One region of the Sporosarcina sp. FSL W7-1349 genome, then DNA from elsewhere that is predicted to be linked to it. Evidence: riboswitches for the same ligand, from Rfam matches in the RefSeq annotation. Region 1 holds a riboswitch; each other region holds the start of a gene.

Evidence for each region. Region 1 has a riboswitch for S-adenosylmethionine ahead of metK (methionine adenosyltransferase). Riboswitches for the same ligand answer to the same signal wherever they lie in the genome.
Region 2: it holds a riboswitch for S-adenosylmethionine, as region 1 does, so the genes downstream of both, MKY41_RS00525 (methionine ABC transporter ATP-binding protein) here and metK (methionine adenosyltransferase) in region 1, are expected to answer to the same signal.
Region 3: it holds a riboswitch for S-adenosylmethionine, as region 1 does, so the genes downstream of both, metA (homoserine O-acetyltransferase MetA) here and metK (methionine adenosyltransferase) in region 1, are expected to answer to the same signal.
Region 4: it holds a riboswitch for S-adenosylmethionine, as region 1 does, so the genes downstream of both, MKY41_RS17045 (bifunctional homocysteine S-methyltransferase/methylenetetrahydrofolate reductase) here and metK (methionine adenosyltransferase) in region 1, are expected to answer to the same signal.

Annotation. Positions count from the first base shown of each region.
Region 1 covers NZ_JBBOOK010000003.1:303,682-311,248, forward strand. The annotation lists gene MKY41_RS20075 (putative motility protein) at 1-169, shown strand, start outside; gene MKY41_RS20080 (transposase) at 255-563, shown strand; gene MKY41_RS20085 (NUDIX domain-containing protein) at 611-1,072, shown strand; gene MKY41_RS20090 (alpha/beta hydrolase family protein) at 1,062-1,853, shown strand; gene pckA (phosphoenolpyruvate carboxykinase (ATP)) at 1,929-3,515, opposite strand; SAM riboswitch class I at 3,698-3,817, shown strand; gene metK (methionine adenosyltransferase) at 4,008-5,213, shown strand; gene MKY41_RS20105 (gamma carbonic anhydrase) at 5,537-6,049, opposite strand; gene MKY41_RS20110 (alpha/beta hydrolase) at 6,164-6,952, shown strand; gene MKY41_RS20115 (methyl-accepting chemotaxis protein) at 7,127-7,567, shown strand, end outside.
Region 2 covers NZ_JBBOOK010000001.1:93,812-101,378, forward strand. The annotation lists gene MKY41_RS00495 (bifunctional 3,4-dihydroxy-2-butanone-4-phosphate synthase/GTP cyclohydrolase II) at 1-102, shown strand, start outside; gene ribH (6,7-dimethyl-8-ribityllumazine synthase) at 115-579, shown strand; gene MKY41_RS00505 (ASCH domain-containing protein) at 648-983, shown strand; gene MKY41_RS00510 (DUF2269 family protein) at 993-1,433, shown strand; gene MKY41_RS00515 (hypothetical protein) at 1,469-1,681, opposite strand; gene MKY41_RS00520 (pyridoxal phosphate-dependent aminotransferase) at 1,893-3,059, opposite strand; SAM riboswitch class I at 3,206-3,314, shown strand; gene MKY41_RS00525 (methionine ABC transporter ATP-binding protein) at 3,495-4,502, shown strand; gene MKY41_RS00530 (methionine ABC transporter permease) at 4,499-5,167, shown strand; gene MKY41_RS00535 (MetQ/NlpA family ABC transporter substrate-binding protein) at 5,184-6,026, shown strand; gene MKY41_RS00540 (MetQ/NlpA family ABC transporter substrate-binding protein) at 6,233-7,045, shown strand; gene pepF (oligoendopeptidase F) at 7,094-7,567, opposite strand, start outside.
Region 3 covers NZ_JBBOOK010000001.1:11,690-19,256, reverse strand. The annotation lists gene MKY41_RS00115 (acyl-CoA dehydrogenase family protein) at 1-855, shown strand, start outside; gene metA (homoserine O-acetyltransferase MetA) at 897-1,805, opposite strand; SAM riboswitch class I at 2,075-2,181, opposite strand; gene MKY41_RS00105 (AbrB/MazE/SpoVT family DNA-binding domain-containing protein) at 2,387-2,656, shown strand; RNA gene ssrS (6S RNA) at 2,709-2,903, shown strand; gene MKY41_RS00095 (DUF1273 domain-containing protein) at 3,027-3,644, shown strand; gene MKY41_RS00090 (hypothetical protein) at 3,659-3,805, opposite strand; gene MKY41_RS00085 (gamma-glutamyl-gamma-aminobutyrate hydrolase family protein) at 3,942-4,661, opposite strand; gene MKY41_RS00080 (thioredoxin family protein) at 4,680-4,997, opposite strand; gene MKY41_RS00075 (GNAT family N-acetyltransferase) at 5,066-5,860, opposite strand; gene MKY41_RS00070 (DUF3231 family protein) at 5,958-6,467, opposite strand; gene MKY41_RS00065 (M23 family metallopeptidase) at 6,618-7,567, shown strand, end outside.
Region 4 covers NZ_JBBOOK010000002.1:615,485-623,051, forward strand. The annotation lists gene MKY41_RS17010 (hypothetical protein) at 1-78, opposite strand, end outside; gene MKY41_RS17015 (hypothetical protein) at 210-911, shown strand; gene MKY41_RS17020 (hypothetical protein) at 1,233-1,655, opposite strand; gene MKY41_RS17025 (MerR family transcriptional regulator) at 1,636-2,109, opposite strand; gene bioB (biotin synthase BioB) at 2,527-3,531, opposite strand; gene MKY41_RS17035 (biotin transporter BioY) at 3,532-4,125, opposite strand; gene MKY41_RS17040 (histidine kinase) at 4,330-4,515, opposite strand; SAM riboswitch class I at 4,704-4,808, shown strand; gene MKY41_RS17045 (bifunctional homocysteine S-methyltransferase/methylenetetrahydrofolate reductase) at 4,889-6,748, shown strand; gene metH (methionine synthase) at 6,729-7,567, shown strand, end outside.

The DNA of each region.
Region 1 (7,567 bases):
CATGATGGCCAGTCAACTGCGCAGTTTGCAGTCCACTGTCCAAATGAGTGTGATGACGAAAGCCCTCTCGATGAACACAGCTGCGGCGACAGAAATGTTGGACAGTTTGCCGGCTCAGCCGGTTGCCGCACATCCTACTAAAGGGATTTCCGTCGATGTGAAAGCTTAATTGCGGAAGAGACATGCATCTCCATAACGGAGGTGCATGTTTTGTTTTGCACGGACCATACTAACCGGAAAAAAGGATGGTTCGTATGGAAAAGATGAAATTATACGTATCGGTCGTCAATCAGCAAGTATATCCGCATCCCCATGATTCTCCGTGGGAATATGAAGTGGAAATTACGAGGGAGGCTGCGCCCGTCTTCAAGCGGATTTTCAATCAAATGGACCGTTTGGAATTCCGGAATTTCCTTCGTGCTCATCTTCCTTACGTTCCGTATCACTCTGACAAAGACAATTATGACGTGGACCGGAGAACGATGATGATTTATGCACTGATTCATGAATTCACGGATGAAGAGTCGAAGCGGTTCATCGAACAACTGCCATATTTCCGTTGAAAACGGTTTTGTCCTTCGCTACACTGAACAAAAGGATGTGAAGTGACATGATGGTTTTTACGGATGTCAACGGGGGACGTGTGGAGCTGACATTCGGTAAGAATCCGGATGGAATGGAAGCGAGACACGTCCTCGTTGTGCTGAAGCATGAAGGGAAATGGCTAATGACCCGGCATCCCGGACGCGGTATCGAGTTCCCTGGCGGAAAGGCAGAAGAAGGGGAAACGATCGAGGAAGCGGCCGTTCGCGAGACGATGGAGGAGACCGGTGTCTCCATTTCTGGCCTGGCCCACGTGGCCGAATACGTCGTACGCAGCAACCAGACGTTTTGCAAGGCGGTTTTCACGGGGACAGTCGACTCGATCGAACTACACCCGGAACTTCATGAAACGGAAGGCGCTTTGTGGTTGACGGACGAAGAGATCGAGACTTGTGGCGAGTTAAGTTTCCATATGACAGGCACCGGGATGGAGCAAATCAGGAAGCGGGTGGAAGCATATGCAGAGTGATGGAATGATTTATCATCGAAGACCTTACCCGTCCCCGAACCCGAATGTCCAATTAGAGGAAATCACCTATTGGTCGGATGGTCTGAGGGTGAAAGGGCTTCTCGCTGAGCCGATTGCGGAAGGGGAGTATGAAGGTCTCCTCTATTTGCGTGGTGGCATTCAGCATGTCGGCATGGTCCGGCCTGCCCGCATCGCCCAGTTCGCATCACAAGGATTTGTCGTGTTCGCCCCTTATTATCGTGGGAATCGTGGAGGGGAAGGACGAGATGAATTCGCCGGCGCCGATCGATTGGATGCAGTCCATGGGGTGGATGTCTTAAAGCAGTCCCCGAAACTGCGGGACGGACGGATTCACCTATTTGCCTTTTCAAGAGGAGGCATCATGGCATTATGGACAGCCATTTTACGCGAAGACATTGCGTCCGTCGTCACCTGGGCAGGCGTCTCGGATATCGTTTTTACATACAAGGAACGGAAAGATATGCGGCGGATGATGAAACGCGTCATCGGGGGAACGCCGAATAATATGCCGGATGAATATCGGGAACGGACCGCCCTCTTCCGGGTGAATGAAATCGCGTGTCCTGTTTTAATTATTCACGGAATGAAAGATGATAATGTTTCCTTTGAACAAGCGATCCTATTGGAAGACGCATTACGCGAACACGGGAAGCCGTACGATACTTGGTATTTCCCTGACTATACCCACTATTTCCCGCCTGCCATCAATGCGAAAACCGTCCGGGACGCCTGTCTCTGGATGAAAGAACAGACCGTTTAAGGTGCCTGTGGACGACCAATAAAACAGGTACCAAAAAACCCCAGGTATGATTTCATACCTGGGGTCGCGTATTTATTAGGCGATCGGTCCGCCTTTTTGGACGATATCCTCTGACACATGACCGAATTTTTTGAAGTTCTCACGGAAAAGTCCCGCCAATTCTGATGCCTTTTCATCATAAGCCGCTGAATCCGCCCAAGCGTTGCGTGGGTTCAATACCTCGCTCGGAACGCCTTCGATGGCAACCGGCATTTGGAGTCCGAAGATTTCATTCGTTTCGGTTTCCACATCGTTCAGTTTGCCCGCCAATGCTGCGCGGACCATCGCACGTGTATATTTCAGATCCATCCGTTTCCCAACGCCGTAGACGCCGCCAGTCCAGCCTGTGTTGACCAGAAAGACTTGTGCGTTGTGCTCGTCGATTTTATTTCCTAGCATTTCCGCATAGACCATCGCTGGAAGCGGTAGGAACGGTGATCCGAAGCATGTGGAGAATGTTGCTTCCGGAGAAGTGATGCCACGCTCTGTACCTGCCAATTTAGAAGTGAATCCGCTAAGGAAGTGGTACATCGCTTGTTCCTTCGTCAATTTTGAAATCGGAGGCAATACGCCGAATGCATCCGCCGTCAAGAAGACGATGGTTTTCGGGTGGCCTGCGACAGACGGCATGACAATATTCTCGATATTCTGAATCGGGTAAGCTGCACGCGTGTTTTCCGTCAACGAGTTATCATCGTAATCCGGAATGCGTGTATCTTCGTCGATAACGACGTTTTCCAGAACTGAACCGAATTTGATCGCACCGAAGATTTCCGGCTCTTTTTCTTCGGACAAGTTGATGCATTTTGCATAGCATCCGCCTTCGATGTTGAAGACGCCATTATCGGACCAACCGTGCTCATCGTCACCGATCAGCTTGCGGTCAGCATCCGCTGAAAGTGTCGTTTTCCCTGTGCCGGAAAGGCCGAAGAATAGGGCAACATCGCCTGCTTCGCCGACGTTCGCCGAGCAGTGCATCGGAAGGACACCTTGTTCAGGAAGAAGGTAGTTCATGATGGAGAAGATGGATTTTTTCATTTCCCCAGCATATTCCGTACCACCGATCAAAACAATGCGCTTTTCAAGTGAAACGATGATGAAAGTCTCAGAATGAGTACCGTCTACAGCCGGATCTGCTTTGAATGAAGGAGCCGCCAGAATGGTGAACTGGGCTTCGTGCGTTTTCAATTCTTCTTCCGTCGGACGGATGAACAATTGGTGGACGAAGAGGTTCTGCCATGCATATTCGTTGACGACTTGGATAGCCAAGCGAGAGTCCTTATCTGCACCTGCAAATCCTTTGAAAACGAAAAGCTCATCCTTTTTGGAAAGGTGATCCAGCACTTTCGTATATAAGGAATCGAAAATTTCGGAGGAAATCGGCCGGTTCACTTTGCCCCAGTCAATTTTGTCTTTGGAAGACGCTTCCTCGACGATATACTTATCTTCCGGGGAACGTCCTGTATATTTTCCTGTCCGCGCAGTGATGGCTCCGTCTGCTGTAAGCTGAGCCTCTCCACGGGAAGTCGCCTTTTCGACCAGTTGTGGCACCGAAAGCTGGATGTTTACATTTTCTCCTGCAAGAAGATTTTTTAGTGCATCGCCAATTTTCGCTGAAATCATAATGTAAGTACCGTCCTTTGCATATAATCCCTAAATTTTTGGGTGTCCATCACAATTCACGAATAGTATAACACATTACCAATAATAATCTACACTAATTTGCAACCTCAATGAATTAGACACAATTGCCATACATTGTTGACAAGGAAGAAAAAATTTCGTAGCATAGGTATGAACGGATACTCTTATCCCGAGCTGGTGGAGGGGTCAGGCCCTATGAAACCCGGCAACCTGCAAAGACATAATCGTCTGCGAGAAGGTGCCAAACCTGGACCAAGGTAAAATTCCTTGAACGATAAGAGTGAAAGGTGCTTTTCGAAATCATGCCTTTCCTCATGTTTTTACGTGAGTGAAGGGCTTTTTTTATTAGATTGCCCTTTATCCCTCGTGTTAAAGCTCGAAATGGCTTAAAGTTTGTACTTCATTCTGGACAAACTTAACATGGGACTTATGAGTACCGTATCAATCTCGTAGGATATAGGAGGAAATTGTATGTCAAACCGTAAATTGTTCACGTCAGAATCTGTAACCGAGGGCCATCCGGATAAAATGTGCGATCAGATTTCGGACGCTATCCTCGACGCCATCTTAAAGGAAGATGCGAATGCACGGGTGGCTTGCGAAACAACAATCACGACCGGGCTAGTCTTGGTCACAGGTGAAATTACGACAACTACGTATGTGGATATTCCGAAAGTGGTACGGGAAACGGTGAAGGGAATCGGATATACACGCGCGAAATTCGGATTCGACTGGGAAACATCGGCGGTTCTCACTTCCATCGATGAGCAATCTCCTGAAATTGCAGCAGGAGTTGACCAAGCATTGGAAGCACGGGAAGGGACGATGACGGACGAAGAGTTAGAAGCAATTGGGGCAGGAGACCAAGGTCTCATGTTCGGATTTGCTTGTAATGAAACACCGGAATTAATGCCTTTGCCGATCAGTTTGGCACATAAATTGTCACGTCGCCTGTCCGAAGTGCGCAAAGAGGAAATCCTCCCTTATTTGCGTCCGGACGGAAAAACACAAGTGACAGTGGAATACGATGAGGAGAATAAACCGGTACGGATCGACACGATCGTCATCTCGACGCAGCATCATCCAGAAGTGACCATTGAGCAGATCACCCGGGATATGAAAGAAGTCGTCATCGGTGCGGTCGTTCCGGAAGAGTTGTTGGATGAAGACACAAAATATTTCATTAATCCATCCGGAAGATTTGTCATCGGGGGCCCTCAAGGGGATGCGGGTCTGACAGGCCGAAAAATCATCGTCGATACATACGGCGGCTATGCGCGGCACGGCGGCGGTGCGTTTTCAGGGAAAGACGCGACGAAAGTTGACCGCTCTGCCTCCTATGCGGCACGGTATGTAGCGAAAAACATTGTGGCGGCAGATTTGGCGGATCGTTGTGAAGTACAACTGGCTTACGCAATCGGAGTGGCTAAACCGGTCTCGATCAATGTTGATACATTTGGCACCGGTAAAATTGAAGAGAGCAAATTAGTGGACTTGGTACGAGAGTTGTTCGACCTGCGTCCGGCCGGCATTATTAAAATGCTCGACCTGCGCCGCCCAATTTATCAGCAAACGGCGGCATACGGACATTTCGGACGTACCGATATCGAATTGCCATGGGAACAGACGGATAAAGCGAATGCGCTCAGGGAGTTGGCGGAGCGCGTGATTGGATGATTGAATGATTAAAGGAAGGGCGCCCGAAAATGGCGGCCTTCCTTTTGGATTTTGCGAAGCGCTGATACTGTACTCTCACGCTATAACTCTCATCAATCTTTGATGTATTGAGTCAAGTGCTGATAACCCGCGCCATATGCTGATATTTTGCTCCAATGACTGATACTTCATTTCAAACGCTGATACATTGCATCAACAGCCGATACTTAGATCCACTTGCTGATAGTTTGTGCCAAGCGCTGTTATCTTACACCGAACCCTGATACCTCAATCCAAGCGCCAAACTTTATCTTTTCAATTGCCCTCAGCTTCATTCCACCCAATCAGTTTTGCAAACTCTTATAATACTGCCCTTTCTCCGCGTATTCCCGGACGATGCGTTCCATATCTTTTTTATCGTCGTCGTTTAGTTCACGCACGACTTTAGCGGGGGAGCCCATGACCAATGTGTGGGGCGGCACTTTTTTACCCGGAGGGACTAAACTGCCTGCCCCGACAAATGCGCCTTCTCCGATTTCCGCTCCATCCAACACGATGGCGCCCATCCCAACGAGCGCTCCTTTGCGGATTGTGCAGCTATGTAGTGTCACTTGGTGGCCGATCGACACTTCGTCTTCCAGCACCAATGGACGATTGGGGCTTTGATGGAGGCAGCAGAGGTCTTGGATGTTGACCTTGCTCCCGATAATGGTCGGGGAGACATCCCCGCGGATGACGGTGTTGAACCAGATGGAGGATTCTGGACCGATTGTCACGTCTCCCGTAATAGTTGTATACTCTGCAATGTAAACGGACGGATCGATTTTAGGGGTCTTGTCTTTATATGGATAAATCATTTCGTTCTCCCTCTTCCTCTAGTGGTGTATAATTATCCTAACAAAGTTCGGGTTTTTATTGAACTGAAAACGGTAAAAATAAGAGTAGACGATGGATAGATGAGGAGGTTGCTCATGTGGAAATGGGAAGCGGACGGACAGCCTAAGGCGGTCGCAGTCATCGTTCACAGTGCGTATGAACATCATAACCGTTTCGCATGGTTGATCCAGAAACTGAGAGCTAGCGGTTACCATGTCGTAACCGGAGATTTGCCCGGCCATGGGGAGGAGAGCGGCAGAAGGATTCATAATGAATCCTTCCGTACATATGAAGAGTATGTCAAGAAATTGATCGGTGTCGGATTGGCGGATCATTTGCCTCTGTTTGTGTTTGGGCATGGACTAGGGGCGACCTTGGTCGCGCGTCTCCTGCAAATGGAGAAACTGGAAGTCGCGGGCTTGATTCTCAGTTCGCCTTGGTTTTCATTGAAACACCAGCCGCCCAAATTCTCGGCGATGCTGACGAAATTTTCTTCTTCCATGAAACTGAATCATGAGATCAGTATTGAAATGTTGACCCGCAATTACGATGTGTACGTCGATGCGCAATCGGATCGTCTCTATAACCCGGTTGTGACGGCGGTCTGGTATAAAGAATTGCAAACTTTCATGAAGTCGGTCTTCCAGCACGAGGACACCATCCAAGACGTGCCCGTCCTTCTCCACCTTGGCGGCAGTGATCAGTTGAGTGATATTGCCTATGCGCGAAGCTGGGTATGGAAACAGCAGTTGTCGGAAGTCCAAGTCAAACAGTGGAAGCGGCTTTACCATGATATCTACCAGGAACCGGAACGCGAAGACATCTATCTATACACGGAGGCATTTATGGATAATGTCTTGCGGTCCCTTGGATATGTAGTATGAAAGACATCTGAAAAGGTGTCTTTTTTTGGATTTTTTCGAGAAGATTCCCTTATATCAAAATAGTTTTAATCTGTGAGAATATCTATCTTATATAAGACTTGTATATTATAATGAGCAGGATTAACTGACTAGTTTCGGGATTGAAACAACCGGCAGATGAAGGAGAATAGCGAATTGAAGTCCATTAAAACAAAAATAATTGTAAGCGTCTTCGCCATGTTTTTTATAGTGCTTAGCGTTATTAATTTATTTGTCAATGATCAGATGCTGAAGCAGACGAAGCAGGTACTGTATTCCCAAAGCGACGTCGCGGTCACGGTCATGGGCCAGTCGATCGATAATTTCATGCTCCAATATGAGCAGGCGTTGCAGCTGCTGGTCAATCATCCAGCCGTTGCAGATTATGTGGAAGAACAGAAGGCCACCGGGTCAAATGAATCCTTGTCCCATACTGGCATTGAAAACGCACTCGGCAATTTTTTGGAAGAGCTGCCGGCGGCGAGCTTGACGTTTTTTACACTGGAAAGTAATGCAACGATATTTATGCCGCTTGTCGATCTAACCGATTTTGACGCGGTAGGTCGCAGTTGGTACATTGACGCGAAAGCGAATCCC
Region 2 (7,567 bases), on a different contig from region 1:
GAAATTACAGAGCGCATTCAGATTGAAATGCCGGTGAAAGCGGAAAACAAACAGTATATGGCTACGAAAAAAGAGAAACTGGGGCATTTATTGCACAGCTAAGGGGGAAATGACATGACAGTGACATTTGAAGGACATTTAGTCGGAACTGGATTGAAGATTGGAATCGTTGTCGCTCGCTTCAACGAATTCATTACAGGGAAATTGTTGAGCGGCGCGGAGGATGCGTTACGTCGGCATGGTGTGAGCGAGGAGGATGTGGCCATCGCTTGGGTGCCGGGTGCTTATGAAATTCCGCTTGCGGCAAAGAAAATGGCAACGTCCGGAAAGTATGATGCGGTCATCACGCTAGGCACCGTCATCCGCGGGTCGACACCGCATTTTGACTATGTTTGCAATGAAGTTGCGAAAGGCGTGGCGGCCATTTCCTTGCAGGAAGGGATCCCGGTCATTTTCGGCGTACTGACGACCGACACGATTGAACAGGCGATCGAACGGGCGGGGACGAAAGCCGGAAATAAAGGCTGGGATGCTGCGGCTTCCGCAATTGAAATGGCGAATCTGTTACAAGAGATGTAAGCCCTCGATTATTAGTCCGAATACCGATATAATGGGATGGGCAATCAATTGAAAGTGGGGGAACACAGATGACTAACAATTATCCTGAGAAAACTTGCTCTATTGAAAGGCTCGTCACCATTCCTGAAGATGTTGAAAAAGTGATCAATGGGGAAAAGACGGCGACCCGGCGGAATGGGGTCTATGCCTACCCGGGAGAAATCATGGTGTTGAATGGAAATGAATTCAAGATCGACAAGCTTTATTCCCAGACGTTGGGTGAATTGACAGATGAAGATGCGAAGACGGAAGGGTATTCGACAGTGGAAGAGTACAAGCAGGCGATGTTGGCGATTCATGAAAAAATGCCTTGGTTTCCGACAATGTCTGTATGGGTACATGAGTATAGCCCAGTGCAGAAATGACGCTAGGTCATGAAGTTTGGCATCTATAATCTCTTTGTTTATTTGCATGTGTTCAGTGCCGTTTTGTCCATCGGCCCATTATTCGTCCTGCTGCCGATCATCCGGCGATTGCGCGGCGCCGAGCGAAAGGTGGAATCCGCTTATCTCTCGGTGATTCAAGCGACCATCCGGATGGTCATGCATGCAGGTCATGTTTTAGTCTTCACTGGTGTTGTTTTACTGATCATCGGTCCATGGCCTTGGTATTCATCCTGGATTCTGCTGACATGGGCGATCATGTTGGTATCCGTCGTATTCTTGGCGAAGGGGTTCACAAGTGTCCTGAAAAATTTCCAACAATCGACCGATAAGCAACAGGTCTTGAATCGGCTTAGATCGACTTCTTGGATGTACATTGGCCTGCTGCTCCTTATGCTTTGGCTAATGGTGCAAAAGCCGATGCTTTGGTGAAATACATATGTGAGAAAAGCAGAAAGAGGCTGTCCTTATGAAAGGGCGGCCTCTTTCGCTTGGGTTCCCAGATTGCCTTCATTCACATATAGTAAAATGATAAGGGAGAGCCAGAATAAGGAGCGATTAGTTTGTTCCGACAACCACCATTTTACGACAACAGGATGCAGATGGATGAAGGGTCGCAGGATATTGGCGCTGTCGTCGCCTTCAACGAAGATAAGCTTGCCGACGCTCAGTAACAGCAAAAATTAGACCAACTCCAGCAACAAATTGATGAATTGAAACAAGGGAATGGGGCACAGGAAGATTCCATCGACACGCTGAATAAACTATTGGAAACGTTGATCGATCGTTTGGGGAAAGAGGAAGGGGTCAATTGAAAAAAGCAAGCCGGACTCATAGAAATTGTCCGGCCTGCCGAAAACAAGCACATGCTAATGGATACTCTTTGATCACTTATGAAAACAAACCGAGTTTCTCAATCCGGGATATGGCTTCCCTGATTCTGTCTTCACTTTCCAATAAACCGACACGGACATAGCCTTCTCCGTGCTCCCCGAACCCATTGCCCGGCGAGACGGCGACATCAGCTTTGGAAAGAAGAAGATCTGCGAATTGCTCACTTGTGTAGCCTTCCGGAATCGGCAACCAGCCGAAGAACGAGCCTGTCGGCGGTGTAACATCCCATCCGATCCGCCGGCATTCTGCAACGAGGACATCTCGTCGGCTTTCATAGAGTGCCACCAGATCGTCTACACATTGCTGGCTTTCCGTCAATGCTGTGATAGCAGCCCGTTGGACGGCAGGGAAAACGCTCGTGAATAAATGATCTTGCAATAAGTTGATCGCTTCCACGATTTCCGCATTCCCAATTGCAAATCCGACTCTCCAGCCTGCCATATTGTACATTTTGGATAGCGAAAGCATCTCGATGCCGACGTCTTTCGCTCCTTCTGCCTGCAGGTAGCTGATCGGTTTCTTTCCGTCAAACCCGATGGAACCGTAGGCAAAATCATTCAACACGTAAATGTCATGTTCCTTGGCAAATGCGACCGTTTCCTCAAAAAACGGGAGGGTGGCAGTCACGCCTGTCGGGTTGCTCGGGTAGTTCAAATACATCAATTTCGCTTCTTGTTTTTGACGGTCGGACAAGTTGCTGAAATCCGGGAAGAAGCCGTTTTTTTCGAGAAGCGGCATCGTTTCATAGCGAATGCCCGCCAAGCTCACACCCGACAGATAGTCCGGGTAGCCTGGGTCGGGAAGGAGCAATAATTCCCCTTCATTCATGATGGCAAGCGGTAATTCGACCACTCCGATTTTTGTTCCCCCGAGGACAGCCACTTCGGTTTCCGGGTCGACTGACACATCGAACTCCCGCTTGTAAAAGTCGGCCGCCGCCTGACGGAGTTCCTTCGTTCCCCGGAATGGGGAATAGCCGTGAGTCGCCGGATCTTCCGCCGCTTCCTGCAACGCTTTGACAATATGGGGAGGGGTTGGCTGGTCGGGGTTGCCGCGGCCTAGATTAATAACGTCCCGGCCTTCCGCCTGTGCTGCCTCGACTTTCCCAATTAATTCGGTAAAAAAATGCGGGGGTAATGCTTTCAATCGATTTGAAATCGCCATTCTTTTTCCTCTTTTCTCATTCATTCTATTGAATAGTATACATACAATACGAGACCGCCTGCAATCACATAGAATAATGTCAAAATAACTTGACTCTTTTTTAAAATGGGCTTATGATAAGCCTTGGGTTTCTAAATAAATAACAACTCTTATCCAGAGCGACCGAGGGAAAGGCCCGATGACGTCCAGCAACCCCTTGCAATCAAGGAAGGTGCCAAGTCCTACAGAGTGTAATTTCATTCTGAGAGATAAGCTGATATAGTTCAGTGCTTCTTTCGTTGATGAAATGGAAGAAGTTTTTTATTTTTATTTTTATTCAACGAGTGTTGAATAATAATATAGCCTCCGGCGGATGTCGCAGATTTCGAGCCTCGATTCAAAATCTGAACACAATTACGCCAAGGCGTAATTGATTTGCAGAAAGAGGAGAGCCACATGATCCGGATTGAAAATCTGACAAAAGAATATAGGACGAAGGCTGGCATTGTAAAAGGCGTGGATGATGTCTCCCTCGACATCAATACAGGCGAGATATTCGGCATCGTCGGTTATTCAGGAGCGGGAAAGAGCTCATTACTCCGCTGCATGAATCTGTTAGAAAAACCGACTAAAGGGACCATTTTAGTTAATGATGTAAACTTGGTGAAGCTGAAAGGGAAGAAATTGCGGCAAGCCCGACTAAAAATCGGAATGATCTTCCAGCATTTCTACCTCATCAGCCAGAAGACGGTCTATGAAAATATTGCCTTTGCACTGCAAGCGGCCAAAACTCCGGGAAACCAAGTGGAGGCACGGGTCACCGAATTGCTTGAGATGGTCGGCTTGGCGGATAAACGGGACGTCTATCCCGCTCAGCTAAGCGGCGGACAGAAACAGCGGGTCGGCATTGCCCGAGCGCTCGCTAATAATCCATCCGTATTGCTTTGCGACGAAGCGACATCTGCGCTGGACCCGAACACGACGACATCGATTTTGCGGTTGCTGAAAAAAATCAATCGGGAATTGGGCATCACGATCGTATTGATTACTCATGAAATGAATGTCGTGAAGGAAATTTGCGATCGGATGGCGATTATGCAGGACGGAAAAGTGATCGAAGAAGGACAAGTGTATGACATTTTCTCCGATCCAAAACAGCCGTTGACGAAAGAGTTCATCAGCAGTGTGGTTTCATTTGACGTGCCGCAAGCGATTTTGGAGACATGCACCGGGACATTGGTCAAGGTGAAATTCAAAGGGGACGTCGCCGTGAAGAGCGTCATTTCCGATACGATGCAACATTTCCATGTCAAAGGGAACTTCCTGCACGGCTCTATTGAGTATATTCAAGAAATGCCGCTCGGCACTTTCCTCATGGAGTTGCAGGGTGAACCGAATGAAATCCAGAAAGCGATCGACTTTATGGTCGGACAAGAGGCAAACGTGGAGGTGCTGGAGAAATGATTGATGTGCCACATATCATCGAGATGATGCCCGATATTACGAAAGCATTTGGCGAAACGCTCTATATGATCGGTATTTCGCTGGCCATCGCGGTTATCATCGGGCTTCCTTTGGGTGTTCTGCTCTTCGTCACAGACAAAGGTTTATTCCTTGAAAACCGGCTGATCAATTCCACTTTCGGTTTTGTCGTCAATATGGTGCGGTCAATCCCGTTCATTATATTGCTCGTGGCATTGATTCCATTAACTCAATTGATTGTCGGGAAAATCATCGGCCCGGGCGCGGCTAGTGTCTCCCTTTCGGCAGCGGCCATCCCGTTTTTCGCACGGATTGTCGAAACGTCCATGCGGGAAATCGACAAAGGGGTCATCGAGGCAGCGATCGCTATGGGGGCTTCCCCTTGGATGATCATCCGGAATGTTCTTTTGCCTGAAGCAAAGTCGAGCATTGTCCAAGGGATTACGTTGACAGTCATCAGTCTCGTTGCCTATTCCGCCATGGCGGGATTTGTCGGTGGAGGAGGGATCGGGGACTTGGCGATCCGGTTCGGGTATTACCGATATGACGATTCCATCATGATCGTAACAGTCGCCATACTCATCATATTAGTGCAGTTGATCCAATTTACGGGAGATCGGGTTTCAAAAGCTATAGATAAACGATAATTAGGGAGAGAAGAAGATGAAAAAGTTTTTATTGACTCTATTTGCCGTTGTGCTGGCAGCGGCTCTTGCTGCTTGTGGCGGGAAAGAGAAAGCGGAAAATGCAGATGATTCAGCAGCAACAGAAGAAAGCAAAACATTGACATTCGGTGCTACGGCAGGTCCATATAGTGATATGTTGAAAAAAGCAATCATTCCGGGCCTTGAAGAAAAAGGCTATAAAGTGGAAGTTACAGAATTCAGTGACTATATCCAGCCGAACAATGCGTTGAACAGCGGCGATATCGATGCGAACCTATTCCAGCATATCGTCTACCTGGAAAACTTTGCTCAAGAAAACAATATGGATTTGACGGATTTGATTGTCGTCCCGACTGCTCCACTCGGCATTTACTCAAACAAATACAAATCATTGGATGAAATCGAAGATGGGGCTTCCATCACGATTCCTAACGACCCTGTCAATGCGGCGAGAACATTGATCGTGCTGGAAGCGAACGGTCTTGTCAAAATGAATCCGGATATCGAACCGTTGAAAGCATCTGAAAAAGATGTCGTCGAAAACCCGAAAAACTTGGTCATCCAGCCACTCGAGGCAGGACAATTGCCACGTTCTGTGGATAGTGCCGATCTTGCAGCTGTTCCAGGAAACTTTGCGATAGCTGCTAACATGAACTTGTTAGATGCGCTTGCATTGGAAGAAATGCCAGACCAATTTCGTAACGTGGTCGCTGTGAAAACAGAAAACCAAGACAAGCAATTTGCCAAAGACATCATCGAAGTGATCGAATCGGATAAATTCGAAGAAGTGATTGACTCCGATTTCCAAGGATTCGGGAAACCGGCTTGGATGCAGCAATAATCTGACCTAAAAGCCCGCATCTTGCATAACAACAAGGAAACCATCCCCTTCCTGATCGGAGGCGGATGGTTTTTCTATGGTCAAACATATCGGAAATGGAGAAAATATAGTATACTGACTCATGGATGTTAGAGGACTGTACATAACGTGCACCATTTTTATCCATATTTTTACGGAAGAGTGGACGAGAATAGGAGAGCGACTAGATGATGAAAAGAACCGTATTATCACTGATTGCGATTATGCTAGTAGCGCTATTGGGCGCATGCAGCGGTAAAAACGCTGCGGGGGATGACAAGACGTTGCTCATCGGCACGTCCGGTGGGACGTTTAATTTCCTATTGAAAAGGGCGATTATCCCGGAGCTTGAAAAGAAGGGCTACCAAGTTAGTTTTTTTGAATACCAAGATATCGATGAGTTGAATGGAGATTTGCTGGAAGGCGAAATCGACTTGAATCTGTTCCAACATCAAGCCTATCTGGAACAACTTAAACAAGAACAGGACCTCCCGCTTTCTGAATTGATTGCGGTCCCAACCGAGCCAATCGGCCTGTTTTCCGAAGTGTACGATACATTGGATGACATAGAAGAAGGGGCAATCCTTACAGTCCCGAACGATCCGGTAAATCTTCCGGTAGCTTTGAATATGCTCCAGGAGGCTGATTTGATTACCTTGAATCCTGCAGTTGACGTAGCAGTGGCGACAGAGGCTGATATTGTGGAAAATCCGAAAAACCTACGGATCCAACCGATTTTGGAAAAACAATTGCCCGCTGCTTTGCAAAGTGCTGAATTGTCGGTGATTCCGATCGCTACTGCGTTGACGATCGACCTGGCTCCGACGGACGCGTTAGCGCTGGAAGAGGTTCCGGATTCATTTCAGACCATCTTTGTTGTCGCAACGGAAAATGAAGACAAGCCATTCGCTAAAGATTTGGTTGAAGTTATCAATTCCAAGGAATTCGCTGATGTGATGAAACCGGAAGAGATCTACTATGTGGAGAAGAAGGAAGAGTGAAAAAAGCAGGGACGGAATCCAATTCCATCCCTGCTTTTTCATCTCTAATTATGCTTCGATCTGCTCAGTCAGCTGAATCAACTCATCGATCAGACTGCCGATATAAGCAATTGTCTTTTTCAATGGCTCCTCCGTTGTAATATCGACTCCTGCCATCCGGGAAAGCTCGGCCGGTGTCTTCGTCCCTCCTGCTTTCAAGACGTTCAGCCAATCGTCCACAGCTGGCTGTCCTTCTTGTAAGATGCGCTCGGACACTTGCGTCGAAATCGTCAGGCCAGCACTGTACGTGTACGGATAGAGTCCCATATAGTAATGCGGCTGTCTCATCCAGGTCAGTTCGGCCCCTTCATTGATAATGACAGCATCGCCCCAGAATTCTTCCAGCACCCCGCGTTTGAAATTATTCAAAATCGTAGCGTTGACATTACCCCCTTCATCGACCCGCTCATAGACTTTCCGTTGATAGGCAGCCTCCAGCAAATGGGTGACAAAGTTATGGTAATACGTCCGGGATACGATCGA
Region 3 (7,567 bases), on a different contig from region 1:
AATCGGCATTGGGACGAGGAAGCCGCAGATTGGCTCTTGAAGGAGATTGGAAAAGGAGCGCTCATCAATACGGCAGCTTCCGAAAACAATGCTGGGAGCCCGTTGCGCGGCGCACTGCCGACCACGACTGTCAAAGCAGCTGGAGATGAATTGATTGTCCATGGGGAGAAGACTTACACTTCGGTCTCCCCCGTTCTCGATTACTTCCTTGTGACAGCGACCAACGAAAACGACGAGGTGGATCTGATCATCATTCCTCGCCATGCTCCTGGCGTGTCGATCAAAGAGACATGGGATATGCTGGCGATGCGCGGCACGGCTAGCCATAACCTGGTATTAGACAATGTGAAGGTGCCGGTGTCCAACATCCTTCAGCGTAACTCATTGAAGAAGCCGGAAAACAAAGGATGGCTACTCCATATTCCCTCATGTTATATCGGGATAGCAACAGCTGCCAGATCGCATGCGTTGGAATTTGCCACTTCCTATGTCCCGACGTCCTTAGGCAAGCCGATTGCCGAAGCACCGAACATCAAGCAGCTAATCGGCGAAATGGAGCTGGAACTGGCAACGGCACGCCATCTTCTTTACGGTACGATTGAGCGCTATGAACAGGCAAAGGACCGTTCCCATTTCGACGAGGCGCTCAGTGTTACGAAAGTGGCCGTCACCAACGCAGCGATCCAAGTCGTGGACAAGGCGATGCGCATTGTCGGATCCCGCGCATTATCCGAATCCAATCCGATGCACCGGTATTATTTGAACGTACGGGCAGGTCTTTATAATCCACCGATGGAAGACATGGAAAAGACGAAACTCGCTCAACAGGCGATTCAAAAGTTCTTAAGTAAATGAAAAAACGCCTCGCCAATCGACAGATCGGCGAGGGACAGCCCTTAATTCCATTCGTAAGGGGTTTGTTGGTAAACATAGTAGTTCAGCCAATTGGAAAACAAAAGATGTGTATGGGAGCGCCAGGAGTTGACCGGGCTTGCATTCACATCGTCGTTCGGGAAATAGTTTTCAGGCAGTGCAATATCGATGCCTTTTTGCAAATCACGCTCGTACTCTTCAGCCAACGTCGTGGCGTCGTATTCCAGGTGGCCGGTAATCATAATATGCTTTTCATCTTTGGAAATGATAATAAAGGCTCCTGCATCGTCCGATTTGGCCAATAGGATTAAACGTGGATCGTTTTCGATATCTTCCAGAGCCACTTCCGTATAACGGGAATGCGGTGCTTTGAATTCATCATTGAATCCGCGGGCCAGATTGATCGTAGGATCGGTCAACGTATGATCGTAGACCCCGGAGCACTTATGAGGAAGCTCATGCTTATTAATGCCGTAATGATGGTATAACGCGGCTTGGGCCCCCCAACAGATATGGAGCACGGAAGTGACATTGTCCTTCGACCAGTCCATGATCGTTTTCAATTCTTCCCAATAATTCACATCTTCGAATTCCAAATGTTCGATAGGGGCACCCGTGATGATCATTCCGTCAAAACGGCGGTTTTTTACTTCATCGAATGTTTGATAGAAGGCGTCTAAATGGAATTTGCTCGTATTCTTCGATTCATGTGTAGCCATCGTCATGAACGTAATATTCACCTGCAACGGCGTATTTCCCAACAGCCGTAGGAGCTGTAATTCGGTCTTCTCCTTTTCCGGCATCAAGTTCAAGATTATAATATTCAACGGACGAATATCTTGTGAAACGGCCCGGTCCTCGTCCATGACAAAGATTTTTTCTTCTTTCAGTAATTCGCCTGCCGGCAAGTGTTTCGGAATATTAATCGGCATAACCCATCTCTCCCTTTTCATAATATCTACTCAATTACGCCTCGGTGTAAATACGTCCAAATTTTGATTGGCCTTCATTTCTGCGTTCTTTACGGCAATTTAGAAACTGGACGTCGAGTCCTTTAGTTGCCAACCTTAACTCATTTCAAAATCTTTGACATACGCCGGAGGCCCTTAACTGAAATCAGCCAGCTGACATTAGTTAAAATCAAATACAGAAAACCCTCTTTTCTATATGATAAGAAAAGAGGGTTTTGTCATTCGCTCTGTTCTTATCTCTCAAGAATTCAATCTTGATGGAAGTAGCACCTTTCTCACGGAGTGGAGGTTGCTGAAGCGTCATCGGGCCAGGTCCCTCAGCTTCTCTTGATAAGAATATTTGATTGTATTGTTTAGGCTATCCTTAATTATACTATTAAAAACTGGAAAGTAAACGTCCTTTTCTCTGAGTTTAGAATCTTCTGCTTGATACCCGATAATTTCTGTTATAGGACTTTTTCTTATTTCTGGCGTTTTTTTTATTTTCCAGTACAATGAAGATAAGTTATATAAAAAATAGAAGTAAAGGAGAATTCAACTATATGCGAAGTTTAGGTATTGTGAGAAAGGTAGACCAGTTGGGCCGCATCGTCATTCCAAAAGAATTACGAAATACGTTGCAACTAGGTACAGGGACTCCGATGGAGATTTTTGTGGATGAGGATATGATCCTATTACGCAAATACACAATCAGTGAAGCCTGTGCTGTAACAGGTGAAGTGACTCCGGAAAACAAGATGTATTCCAACGGCATGTACTTGAGTCCGAAAGGCGCCCAGATTCTTCTGGACGAAATTGCACAGAATCAATAATCGTGGAATTATTTTCTATTGAAAACAATCCACTGCTCGTATATAATCAATATACAAGCTGCATTGTTCGTATACACATTAAGTTTTAACCTTTAAGCTGTAAAAGGGAGTTTTATATAAGAACTGGAATGGCAGGCCCGATTTCTTAGGCAATCGGGACAAACAGGAACGTTCTTGCGAACACCCACTTTGAGGAGTGGTGGTTTAAAACTTTCATGATTAACGATACGGCAAAGGCGGCTTTTCTAAAGCTTATTATATCAATGTTTATAAGCAAGCGCCGTCCAAATTGGGCGGTGTTTTTTTGTATTTACAAGAGGATTGGGGTTAAAACGGGGATAAAATTGTTTCCAAATATCACTACCTTTTGATGAAATATAAGAAAATAGGTAATAAGAGGAGGCTGCCATTGAAACGGCTAGTCATAACAGGCTATAAACAACATGAACTCGGTATTTTCGATGAAAAACACCCCGGCATCCGCTTTGTGAAGAAAGCGATTGAGAAACGGCTGACTTCTTTATTGGATGAGGGACTGGAATGGGTGCTCATCAGCGGACAATTGGGCGTCGAGACATGGGCGGCGGAGGTCGTTCTGGATTTGCAAGAGGAATACCCCGATTTGCATCTCGCCGTCATGCCGCCTTTTTTGGAGCAAGAGAAGAACTGGAACGAGACGAAACAGGAGAAATATCATTCCATCGTCGCCCAAGCCGATTTTTATAAACCACTCACCAATAAACCATATGAAGCGCCGTGGCAATTCATTGAGAAAGATAAGTTTTTCTTGAGGAATTCAGATGGGATGCTGCTTGTGTATGACGAGGAGAATGAGGGATCGCCAAAATTTGTCAAGCGGATGGCGGATCAGTTCGCGGAGAAAACCGGTTATGTAGTACTCTCGATTACGGCGGATGATTTGCAGGTCGTCGCGGAAGAGGAACAGTTGCAGGATATGTACCAAGCTTCCGATTTTGACATGTCGTGAAGCTTGGTTTTTGTTCATTTCTTTGGATTGATCTTATTCTTATTCTCTTTTTTGGCTGCATTGTTCTGCCCGATCACTTGGAGGTCGTCCACGCTTCGGTCATAGCCATATCCGTATTCTTCCCGGTCTTTTTGGTTCTTGTTGTTTTTATTCGCAGTCATTCGTATCACCTCCACTCTGTTAGACTGTTCTCTTCCGGTGCTTTTATGCGAAAAGATTGGATTGCTTGCACTGTTCGACAGTTTGATTGTAAATCAGATCTTTCATTCCATAATAAAAAGCCGAGCTTCGGATCGCTCAGCTTTTGTCTCGTCTTTTCGCGCACGCTTGAATGAAACTGTTGAAGATGCGCAAGGATGGGGCATCTCCCGCCACGGCAAGACGCTCCGGATGCCATTGGACCCCAAGGAGGAAGTTCCCTTCCCGGCCCTCGATCGCTTCCACAATCCCGTCGTTTGAGAACGCGGAAATGCGAAGCGACGCCGCCACTCTTTTTACAGACTGATGATGAAAGGAATTCACTTGGAGAAGAGGTTCCCCAACGATTTCTTCCAGAACACTCCCACTTTCCAGTTTCACTGTATGAGAAGGATGAGATCTCGGGGCTCTTTGGGCATGTTGCAAGACGGGACGATCCATCTGACCTTCCACATCCTGAAATAAATCCCCTCCAAACGCGACATTCAGCAATTGGATACCACGGCATATACCCAAAATTGGTTTATCCGCCGCTTTCATTTGCCCTACTAAGGCGATTTCCATCCGATCACGTGCCGGTGACACTTCCCCAAGCTTCGGATGCGGTTCCTCCCCGTAGCACTGGGGATCGATATCCTTCCCTCCTGTCAGCACCAAACCGTCCAGCAAGGAAGCCGCCTGCTCCGCCTCTTGTTCTACGTCGGCTGGGATGATGAACGGCAGCCCTCCCGCCAGCAAAATGGCAGCCATGTACTCGGGATCGATTTCATGTTTTCCATCGACGTTCATATTCGATGTCAATCCGATGACTGGTTTCATGCCACGCCTCCCTAAACCTTACTGGTCCAGTCCGTTGATGAAGTTCTCGATTTCCTCTTTCGACTTCCGGTCTTTGCTGACAAAACGTCCGGTTTCCTCGCCATTCTGATATGCGACGAAGCTTGGAATCCCGAAAATGTCCATTTCTTGGCATAAGTCAATGTAATCATCACGGTCCACATATATAAATGTATATTCCGGATAGTCCGCTTCGATTCCCGGTAAAATGGGCTCGATCACCCGGCAATCCGGACACCAGTCTGCGGAAAACATGAAAATCGTCCTTCCATCATTTTTCAAGGTATTGAATTGTTCGATTGATTCCAGTTTCTTCATTTCCCAATTCCTCCAATTTGTATTTACGCTTTGGCGTAATATCTAGTTTTTTCATTCTTAGACAGAATTCAATTAAAACTCCACATGCCCCATTTTCCGATATCGACAAAGCCGATCCGCTTGTAAATGGTTCCCGCATCCGGATTATCATAAAATAAACAAAGCATTTTGCTCTCGTCCAGCAATTCTTTGCACAGTACCGACATGCAGTAGGAGGCGAGCCCTCGCTTTTGATGTTCCGGGAGAGTCCCTACCCCGACTATCATGGCCGATTGGCTATTTTCGGCTGTACTGGAAGCCGAGCTGATGATTTGTCCGTCTTTCTCGATGTACCAGGTCCGTCCACTGCCGTTGTGCAGCGTTTCCCTATTCCGTTCGACGTCGAATGTGCTGGATGCAAATTCGGGAACCCCTCGCAATTGCTCCACAATCCGTTCCGCATCGTCCGGGACCGCTCGTTTCACTTCAATGTGAGACGGAACCTTTTGCAGCCGGTCTGCCTGCTCGCATTTTGCATAATGGAGAATCCGCGGATCGGCCGGTTGTTTATCCAAATATGGCTCGACTTGGCGGATGATCGATTCGATGCCGGAGAGAAATTTGAAATCATGGTCTTCGTTCATGATTTTTGCAAACCCTTCCGCATTGAACTCATCTGGCGCGTAGACAATATAATTATCAATGAATTTCAACAGGATAGCGCGCAACCGCCCACTTTTTGCGAATTCGCCCCATAACATCTGAATCGGGTTGTCGAATCCATACACCTCGATATCCCCGATGATGAATAAATTTTCCGCCGGTCGTTCCGATACGAATTGCAATGCGTTTCTCCGATCGGCTTCCGTTAATTTTCGGATCATGGACCATCCCCCTTTCCTCGATTTTACAGCAAAAAAATGCGAAAAGAAACTTGCCTGGTTTTCAGGCATTTCCTTTTCGCATTTTTTCGGTATTTATTCAGGAGGCTGGTGAATCCTTATGGAGAGGGGGTGGGATGATCCAGCCTTTTTCCTTGTTCATGCGCAGCAACTTGCCGCCGAACATCGCTTTTGCTGCTTGGAATTTACCGAACATCATGGCGATATCCTCTCGTAGACACTGGCCCATCACTTGGCTGATGGAAACCATTGCTTGTCCAACGTTTATCGAAACGGCAGCGCTGATTTCCGGATCCATGAACCGGGCACCTGGAGGAATTTCCTCCGCATCGGCTTTTGGCCTTTCCGGCAGGGACGGTGGCGGAGTGATCCCATTCTCTTTCAAAACCTTTTCGAGTTCCTTATTTTCCGACCGCATCTCTTTGACCGCTTCATCCAACAATTCAATCAGGTCACGATCTCCTGCATGGTTCATGAATGCTTCATACGCGCTAATCAGCCCGTTATTCGCACCTACGTATGCCCAAATCCCGATCACTTCTCCGTAATGCAACGGTTGCTCTTTCGGATTCCCACTTAAAATACCCAATTTCAGCCATCCTCTTTTCATTATTTTTTCCCCTGCTATTCCGGGTCACTCCTATTATGTGAAGTTGGCGTTTTCCTATACAGATTTTCACAATCATAATTACCGGCGTTCGGGAAATGCTATAGGACGTAGAAAAAGGAGGCTTTTCAAGTGCGTCATTGGATTTTATTCCCCCTGTATCTTCTCATGCTTCTGTCCGTTTTCATCACGGTCGTTTCCGCAAATGAAGAGCCGACGAGGGAAGAGATTTTACAGAACCGGATGCAGTTGTATTTGCATTTTGAAGATGAATCCATTCCTTGGTACCACTTGGCAGCAATCGATCAATTCGAGCGGAATATCCAGCAAGTCCGAAAAGACATCCCGAAAAAAGATGGGGCGATTTCTATCACCTATTCCAGTGAATTTTGGGTAGGCGCCTTGAATCCCTACCCGGAAGACACTTCCCCTCAATCGATTGCTTTTTTTGCAGGCAATGGTGCGGATGGCAACGAGGATGGCATTGCGGATCCAACTGGCGATGAAGATGCTCTGTTCACAATGGGCTCGTTCCTCAGCAAGTATGGTCCTGCGGAAGAGGATTTTGAATCAGCTTTATTGGATTATTACGAGCGAGAAGAAACTGTCAATCAAGTGCTGACCATCGCCAAGCTTTTCAAGCATTTTGAAACGATTGATCTCGATGAGCATGCCTTCCCCCTGCCGAAACAGCATAATTACAGCTATCGCGGGACTTGGGGTGCGAAACGCGGCTGGGGCGGCCGGCGAATACACGAAGGTACCGACCTGTTTGCCAGTTATGGCGTTCCCGTACGGGCCACTTCTTTCGGCGTAATTGAGGCAATGGGATGGAACGAATACGGCGGCTGGCGGATCGGCATCCGGGACCATCATAATACGTATCATTATTTTGCCCATCTCGCCTATTTCAATGAAGGACTGAAGGAAGGAGACATCGTAGAACCTGGAACGGTCATTGGGTATGTCGGGAATTCAGGATATGGAAAGAAAGGGACGTCCGGAAAATTCCCGCCTCATCTGCATTATGGAATGTACAAATACAATGGACGGACGGAATGGGCATTCGATCCGTACCCTTC
Region 4 (7,567 bases), on a different contig from region 1:
TGCCGCTGACGTTAAAGGTACAACGATCAACATCGCTAGAATTCCTGCAACAATCGAAAAAATAAGCAAATTGATCATATGAAACACTCTTTTCCGTATTAAGATTTGGTTATCTATTATACGATGGAAAGACCGGAACGTTTCATCGGATTGTTGAAACTTTTCAAATGGGCAGGTCGTAAGAAAGAAAAGCGGAAAGGGGAACTGGCATGGGAAGGAATTTATATGACGAAACGATTGCCACGGGGAAGATGAAGCCGAAGTGGTTCTTTTATTTAATCATCATCGCGATCTTTTTAGGATCGGGGCTCTACGCGACAGGCTATGCCACTTATTCATTTCTCGTCATGGGCGAATGGTGGATGGTTCTTCTATTCGGCAGCTTTTTCGCTTTATTCCTTGGAATTGCCTTCAAGATTTACCGTCTGACGCAAAATAAAAAGCCGACGAAGATCATTGCGGTGGCAGAGGAGGAAGCGTACACCATTTACGCCATCAATGAATGGACCGAAGAGGAGAAGGTGACAAAAATCCACTACGGGACCATGGATCGGATACTGATCGGCGTTTGGACAAATCGCGGATTCAAAGGCCGAAAAAGCGATTACGTCGGAGCCCGGCTCATCATTCGCCACCCTGACGCGGACGGAGAAATGATCTATACTTCTTCTGTTGTTTTCGACGAAGAGGTCCTGACCGGGTGGAATGAACGGATCCAAGAGTTCGCCATCCCCGCGTCCATTACGTCCCTCATCATTTCGGAAGTGCTGCCGGAACAATTCGACACGCTCTTCCAAACAATCGACGCCCAGCCTTTTGATGGCAGCTTCTCAGTCAAAGAGTTTTTTGAGAGACAGGATCAGCTTGTCATGTGGCATGCGGATAGGGACCCTCTTTCAGATAGAATATAAGTAAAAAGCACAGATTGAACTCTGCGCTTTTTATTGTCTGGGCTAGATATTCGTTCATCCACAGTCTGTGCCGATAGCGAAACTGGATGACTTGTAAGCAACCCAAGGGCAGGCGCAATCAAGGTCAAGTGAAATACAACGAATAACCCCAATTCCGATACATCGCTATGCAAAAATGACGCCTGATAATTGTAGATTAACAAAGCTGTGTATTTTTACTATAAAAATACCCTTTAGACAAAGCATATCCAAAGGGTAAAGTACCATATCCATCGTGACTTTATGTTACAGAAATTTTCGAACACTTCTGTCACTGTAGCGCTAACCAGTGGGCTGTCTTTTCTTCATAGTGGTGCCCAGTATGATCAAGGTAACATAGATTACGATGGCAATTGAATCTATAAACGTATTCCTGAGTGCTGAAACTTCAAGTAGTGCCGTTATGCCAAGAATGACCATCAATCGGACGATTAGGATGGCCACGATCATCCATGCAGCAAAATGGACCTTCGATCGCTCACTTTGAAATGACATGAATATGAATGCGATGCCGAAGACCAGATTTTCCGCCGTTATAATGTGCCAAACATACGTAAATACCGTCCGGGTATCTATCGGCATGGCTCCAAAGTCGAGCGTCGGCAGCACAACGGATTGCCCGTTCCATGCATGCGTGACGGCAAACAGCACCGCAAGAATGCCTGCAATCAGATAATAAAAATTCCTAACCTTGATGTTGATCACAACCCTCCTCAAATATTTTTGGTTCAACCTCTCGGATATCCTTGTAAAGTTCACGGACGAATTCTGCCAACCTTTGATCGCTTTCGTTATTAAAATCTCTTAACGTTTCAGCTGCTATATCGAGTAGCTGAATGACCTTTTCCAGATGCTTAATCTTCTTGCGCGTTGCTGCGTTCTTGGCATCAAGAAACGCAGCAACCTCTTCGCAGTATACGGAATCCATGCTTTCCATCTTGTGGAAACCAAATTTCCCTTTGATTTCGTCAAGAGAAAAGTCCGCATACCGCATAATCTGAACATTCATCAAGTCTATGAGGTCCTCCTTCGAATACCTGCGGTACCGATTGTCTTTCCGAGACGGCGAAATAATCCCGATCCGGTCATAATACCGAAGTGTATCCTTAGACATCCCAAGTATCTGCGAAGCCTCTTGTATAGAATAAAGTTTTTCCATGAATCCAGAATAACATTTGAGTTGACTCCAGTGTCAATTCATTTTTTTGAATTCCTTTTTAAATCAAAATATTATGCCCGGTGCATTTTTCGATTAAACGCTACCTCGCCCCTCTCCCATATTCGGTCGAGCTTCTTCCATTTCCGCAAGTGGACGTTTTATCATTTCTTTTAATGTCTGTTTGGTATCGGTTGGTTAACCTGTTTCAATCGTCTCTGGGTTTTGTGCTTTTTTTGATTTGGGAAATACCGCTTGAAATGGCGATCCTACGGTTTTCAAACGTGAATGAAGATTATTTGAAAGAAATCAAAGGCATATAAATCCCGACACCGGATTTTGAATTAATGCGGGATCAGCACTGCAAATGGCGCCGTATACGAAAAAGGACTCCCTCGATCAGGAAGTCCCTTCGTTTAATCAAACCGAAACAGGTTCTCTATTCAATGGTTCCAAGTCCACTTCAAAGCCAAGATCTTCGAGCATTTGGCGATCGCGGTCGCTTTCTTGCCCTTCTGTCGTCAAATAATCCCCGATGAAAATCGAATTCGCCGCGTAGAGTCCCAGCGGTTGCAAGCTGCGCAAGTTTACTTCGCGGCCTCCGGAAATCCGGATTTCCTTCGAAGGATTGATGAAGCGGAACAGACTTAATACTTTCAAGCAATAGCGCGGGTTTAATTCATCCGTCCCGCCGAGCGGTGTCCCCTCCACTGCATGGAGGAAATTCACCGGGATTGAATCGGCGTCGAGCGCATGAAGGCTGCGTGCCATCGAAACAACGTCTTCTTTCGTTTCGCGCATCCCGACGATGACACCCGAGCAAGGGGAGATGCCCGCGTTTTTTGCCAGGCCGACCGTATTTACCCGATCATCGTATGTATGCGAAGTCGTGATGTTCTCATGATGATTGGCGGATGTGTTCAAATTGTGATTGTATCGGTCGACGCCAGCTTCTTTCAGCCGTACCGCCTGCTCCGGCTTTAGGATGCCGAGGCATGCGCAGATCGTCATGTCTTGATGTCTTGACTTGATTTCCTTTACGGAATCAATGACAATTTCCAATTCGCTGTTAACCGGCCCGCGTCCGCTCGCCACGATGCAGTATGTGCCCGCGTTGACTGCAGCTGCGCGCTCGGCGCCCGCCACGATCTCTTCCTGTTTCATCATGGCGTATTTCTCAACAGGTGCCTTGGACACGATGGACTGCGCACAATAGCCGCAGTTTTCCGGGCAGAGACCGGATTTCGTATTGATGATCATGTTCAGCTTCACTTTATTCCCGAAGTGATGTTTGCGAATTTGGTACGCTCCGTGCAGAAGCGGCAATAAATCCTCATCTGGACTGTCTAGGATGGCCAGCGCCTCTTCGTCCGTCAATTGGTAGCCCTTCAGCACTTGTTCGGCCAACTTGTTATAATCCCTCATTTATCCATGCCTCACTTTCAATATCTTATACATGCGATGACCGAAAATCCCAGCCAAAACCGCAAGCAAGATGTCTTTTGGCAGCGGCGGCATCATCCAAATCCAAGCTACTTTATACGTAAACGCATCTGGGGCCGCTGCCCAGAACTTATACGCAAAATACAACCAGTTCGTGCCTAGGACGTAGTTGACCACCATCGCGGCAAGAGCAGCTACGATGTACCTTTGCAATTTCCCGTTTTTCTCTACGATTTCCCCTGCTACATACGCTGTTAAGATGAAGGACACGACAAATCCAAATGTCGGATTTAAGATAAACCCGAATCCGCCTTGGAATTTCGAAAATACCGGTGCCCCTGCGAGTCCGATACACATATAGACCGTCATCGCAATTGCGCCAATCCGACTTCCAAGTAGAAGCCCGGCGAGAATCGCAAAGAACGTCTGCAAAGTGATCGGCACTCCACCGATAACAAGAAACGGTACAAACGACGTAATATTGGCACCGATCATCATCAGTGCGGCAAACATCCCACTATACACAAGCGTCAAGGCACTTATGCCACTTTTCGACTTCACTGTTGCTGTCCCCACTTCCCACACCCCCCCGCGTTCAGTTATCTTTATCAGAATAAAATATAACTCATTTTGTGTCAATGTAATATTAAATATAGTTAACACATAGAGTGTCTTAAAAGTGGCCTGATCGTAAACATGCCTGATTAGAAAGCTAGCCCCGAGCCAAGATTTAATAATTTCCTGACAAAAAAAAAAAAACGGATGGCTTATCGCCACCCGTCAGTTTTTTCCTCCTTCATTTTTCGGGAAAAGGAAAAACGAAATGCCCCCGCTCACGATCATTGCTCCAATGGTAATGAATACACGAGATGTCGGCGGGACTTCCTGATAATTTTTACTCAACATCATCCAGCTGAACCCGCCGACAACGAACATAATCGGGATGATAAATTTCAAAGCTCTCAATCATTTCACCCTCTGCTTGCTTTGTTCTGATGCTTTCTATAATACCACACTCCTGGAACAGAATTCGCTTTTGGTAAAACAGACCCTACTCCTCCTAATCCGATACATTACTCGGGATTTTCAGAAAAGACTTGACGTCAGGGCTTTTTAACGATACGATGTTTTCAACAATTCAAATAAAATAATGATTCTTATCAAGAGAAGCTGAGGGAACTGGCCCGGGGAAGCTTCAGCAACCAGCCGGGCGGCAAGGTGCTACCTCCAGCAGGCCTCAATCGCCTGGAAGATAAGAAGGAGTGAATATACACGTCTAAAGCCTTCTTTCTGAATGAAGGCTTTTTTTACTTTAATTAAGAAAGGGAGAACAAAATCCATGTCATTGCTAGATAAATTGAAAACCGATGTGCTGACCGCTGATGGTGCCATCGGGACTCTACTTTATTCGTATGGAATCGACTTTTGCTATGAAGAATTGAATGTTGAAAAGCCTGAAATTATTGAAAAGATCCACCAAGATTATATCCAGGCGGGAGCAGACGTCATTCAGACGAACACTTACAGCGCGAACGCTCTGAAACTGGCACGCTATGGCATGGAAGACCGGGTGAAAGAGTTCAATGAGGCAGCCATCCAGATTGCGAAGAAAGCGGCGGCTCCCGGCGGACAGTTTGTGCTCGGTACGATTGGGGGCATTCGCGGCATCCGGAAAAGCGATGCTACCTTGCAAGAAATCCAGTCGATCGTCCAGCAACAGGCGCAACATTTGCTGATGGGAGATCCAGATGGAATTTTGCTCGAAACATATTACGATTTTGAGGAATTATCCGCTGTCGTCCAGTTGCTTCGCACTATGACCGACACCCCGATCATCGCCCAAGTATCGATGGATGAACCGGGCGTGTTGCAAAACGGTCTTTCCTTGAATGAAGCACTTCATCGATTGGAGGCGCTCGGTGCGGATGTAGTCGGCGTCAACTGTCGTCTCGGCCCGTTCCATACAAACCAAGCATTTGAAGAAGTCACTTTGCCGGAGAAGGCATTTTTATCCGCCTACCCGAATGCGAGCCTTCTTGACGTAGAAGATGGCCGGATCGTCTATGTATCCGAAGCGGATTATTTCGGCCGGGCCGCCCTGTCCCTTCGCAATGAAGGGGTCCGTTTGATCGGCGGCTGCTGCGGTACGACACCGAAGCATATTGAAGCGGCGAAAAAACAGCTCGCCGGACTGGCGCCAGTCGTGGCGAAAGAAGTGAAACAGCAGAAACCGGTCGTCATCCGGGAAGCAAAACCGGCTGTCAACGAACCGATCCACGAAAAAGTGAAGCGGGAGCGGTCTGTCATCGTCGAACTCGACACGCCGCGGACACTAGAAATTGAAAAATTCGTCGAAGGTGCCAACTTGCTGAACGAAGCAGGTGTCGATGCCATCACAATGGCCGATAACTCGCTCGCCTCGCCGCGGATCAGCAATGTTGCAATGGGCGCAATCTTGAAACAACAGTACAACATCCGGCCGCTCATCCATATTACATGCCGTGACCGTAACCTGATCGGCTTACAATCACATTTGATGGGGCTGGATGCGCTCGATATCCAAGATATTCTAGCCGTTACGGGAGACCCGACGAAAGTGGGCGACTTCCCGGGTGCAACCAATGTCTACGACGTCAACAGTATGGAATTAACACAACTGATCAAGCAGTTGAATGAAGGGATTTCCTTCTCCGGCAAACCGCTGAAGAAGAAAGCATCCTTCTCGGTCGCAGCCGCCTTCAACCCGAATGTCCGGGTGGTAGAGCGTGCCGTCAAGCGGTTGGAGAAGAAAATTGAAAGCGGCGCAGATTATTTCATCAGCCAGCCGGTTTATTCAAAAGAGAAGATTGAGGAAATCTACGAAGCGACGAAACATCTTGATACACCGATTTTCATCGGCATCATGCCGTTGACGAATATCCGAAACGCGGAATTCCTGCATAATGAAGTGCCAGGCATCAAATTATCGGACGAAGTATTGGAACGGATGCGCGCTTGCGGAGACGACCGTCAGAAATCGACAGAGGAAGGTATTCAAATCGCCAAGGAACTGGTCGATACAGCGGCCCGGTTATTCAACGGCATCTATATCATCACGCCTTTCCTTCGTTACGATATGTCTTTGGAATTGATTCAACACATTAAAGAACTAGATGCAAAGAAGGAGAGGGAACTTGTCCATGCCGACTCATCCAATTGAACAACAACTTCAGAAGAGAATTCTCATCATAGATGGTGCAATGGGCACAATGCTGCAGGCAGCCGACTTGACGCCGGACGATTTCGGCGGCGAAGAGTACGACGGCTGTAATGAGTTTTTGAATATTACACGTCCGGATGTGCTGGATCGGATTCACCGCGAATACTTGGAAGCGGGCGCGGACATCATCTGCACGAACACATTCGGCGGCACTCCGATCGTCCTCGATGATTATGATTTGGGCGACCGGGCGCATGAAATCAATTTCCAAGCGGCCCAAATCGCGAAGAAATGTGCGGAGGATTTCTCCACCCCGGAATGGCCGCGGTTTGTCGCGGGTGCGATGGGGCCAACGACCAAAACGCTTTCCGTTACAGGCGGCGCGACGTTCGACGGACTGACTGAAGACTTCTACGTGCAAGCGAAAGCGCTGATCGAAGGCGGCTGTGACTTGATTTTAATGGAAACGAGCCAAGATATGCTGAATGTCAAAGCCGGGACACTCGGCATCAAGCGTGCATTCGAAGAGACTGGGAAAGAAATCCCTGTCATGATTTCCGGTACGATCGAGCCGATGGGAACAACGCTCGCCGGCCAAACAATCGAGTCATTCTATATTTCCATCGAGCATATTAAGCCGCTTTCCGTCGGTTTGAACTGCGCAACAGGGCCGGAATTCATGACGGACCATCTGCGTTCCCTATCCGATTTGGCGACAAGCTTTGTCAGCTGTTATCCGAATGCCGGCTTGCCGGATGAAGAAGGTCATTACCATGAATCGCCTGAATCCCTCTCCAAAAAGCTGGAAGGATTTGCGGA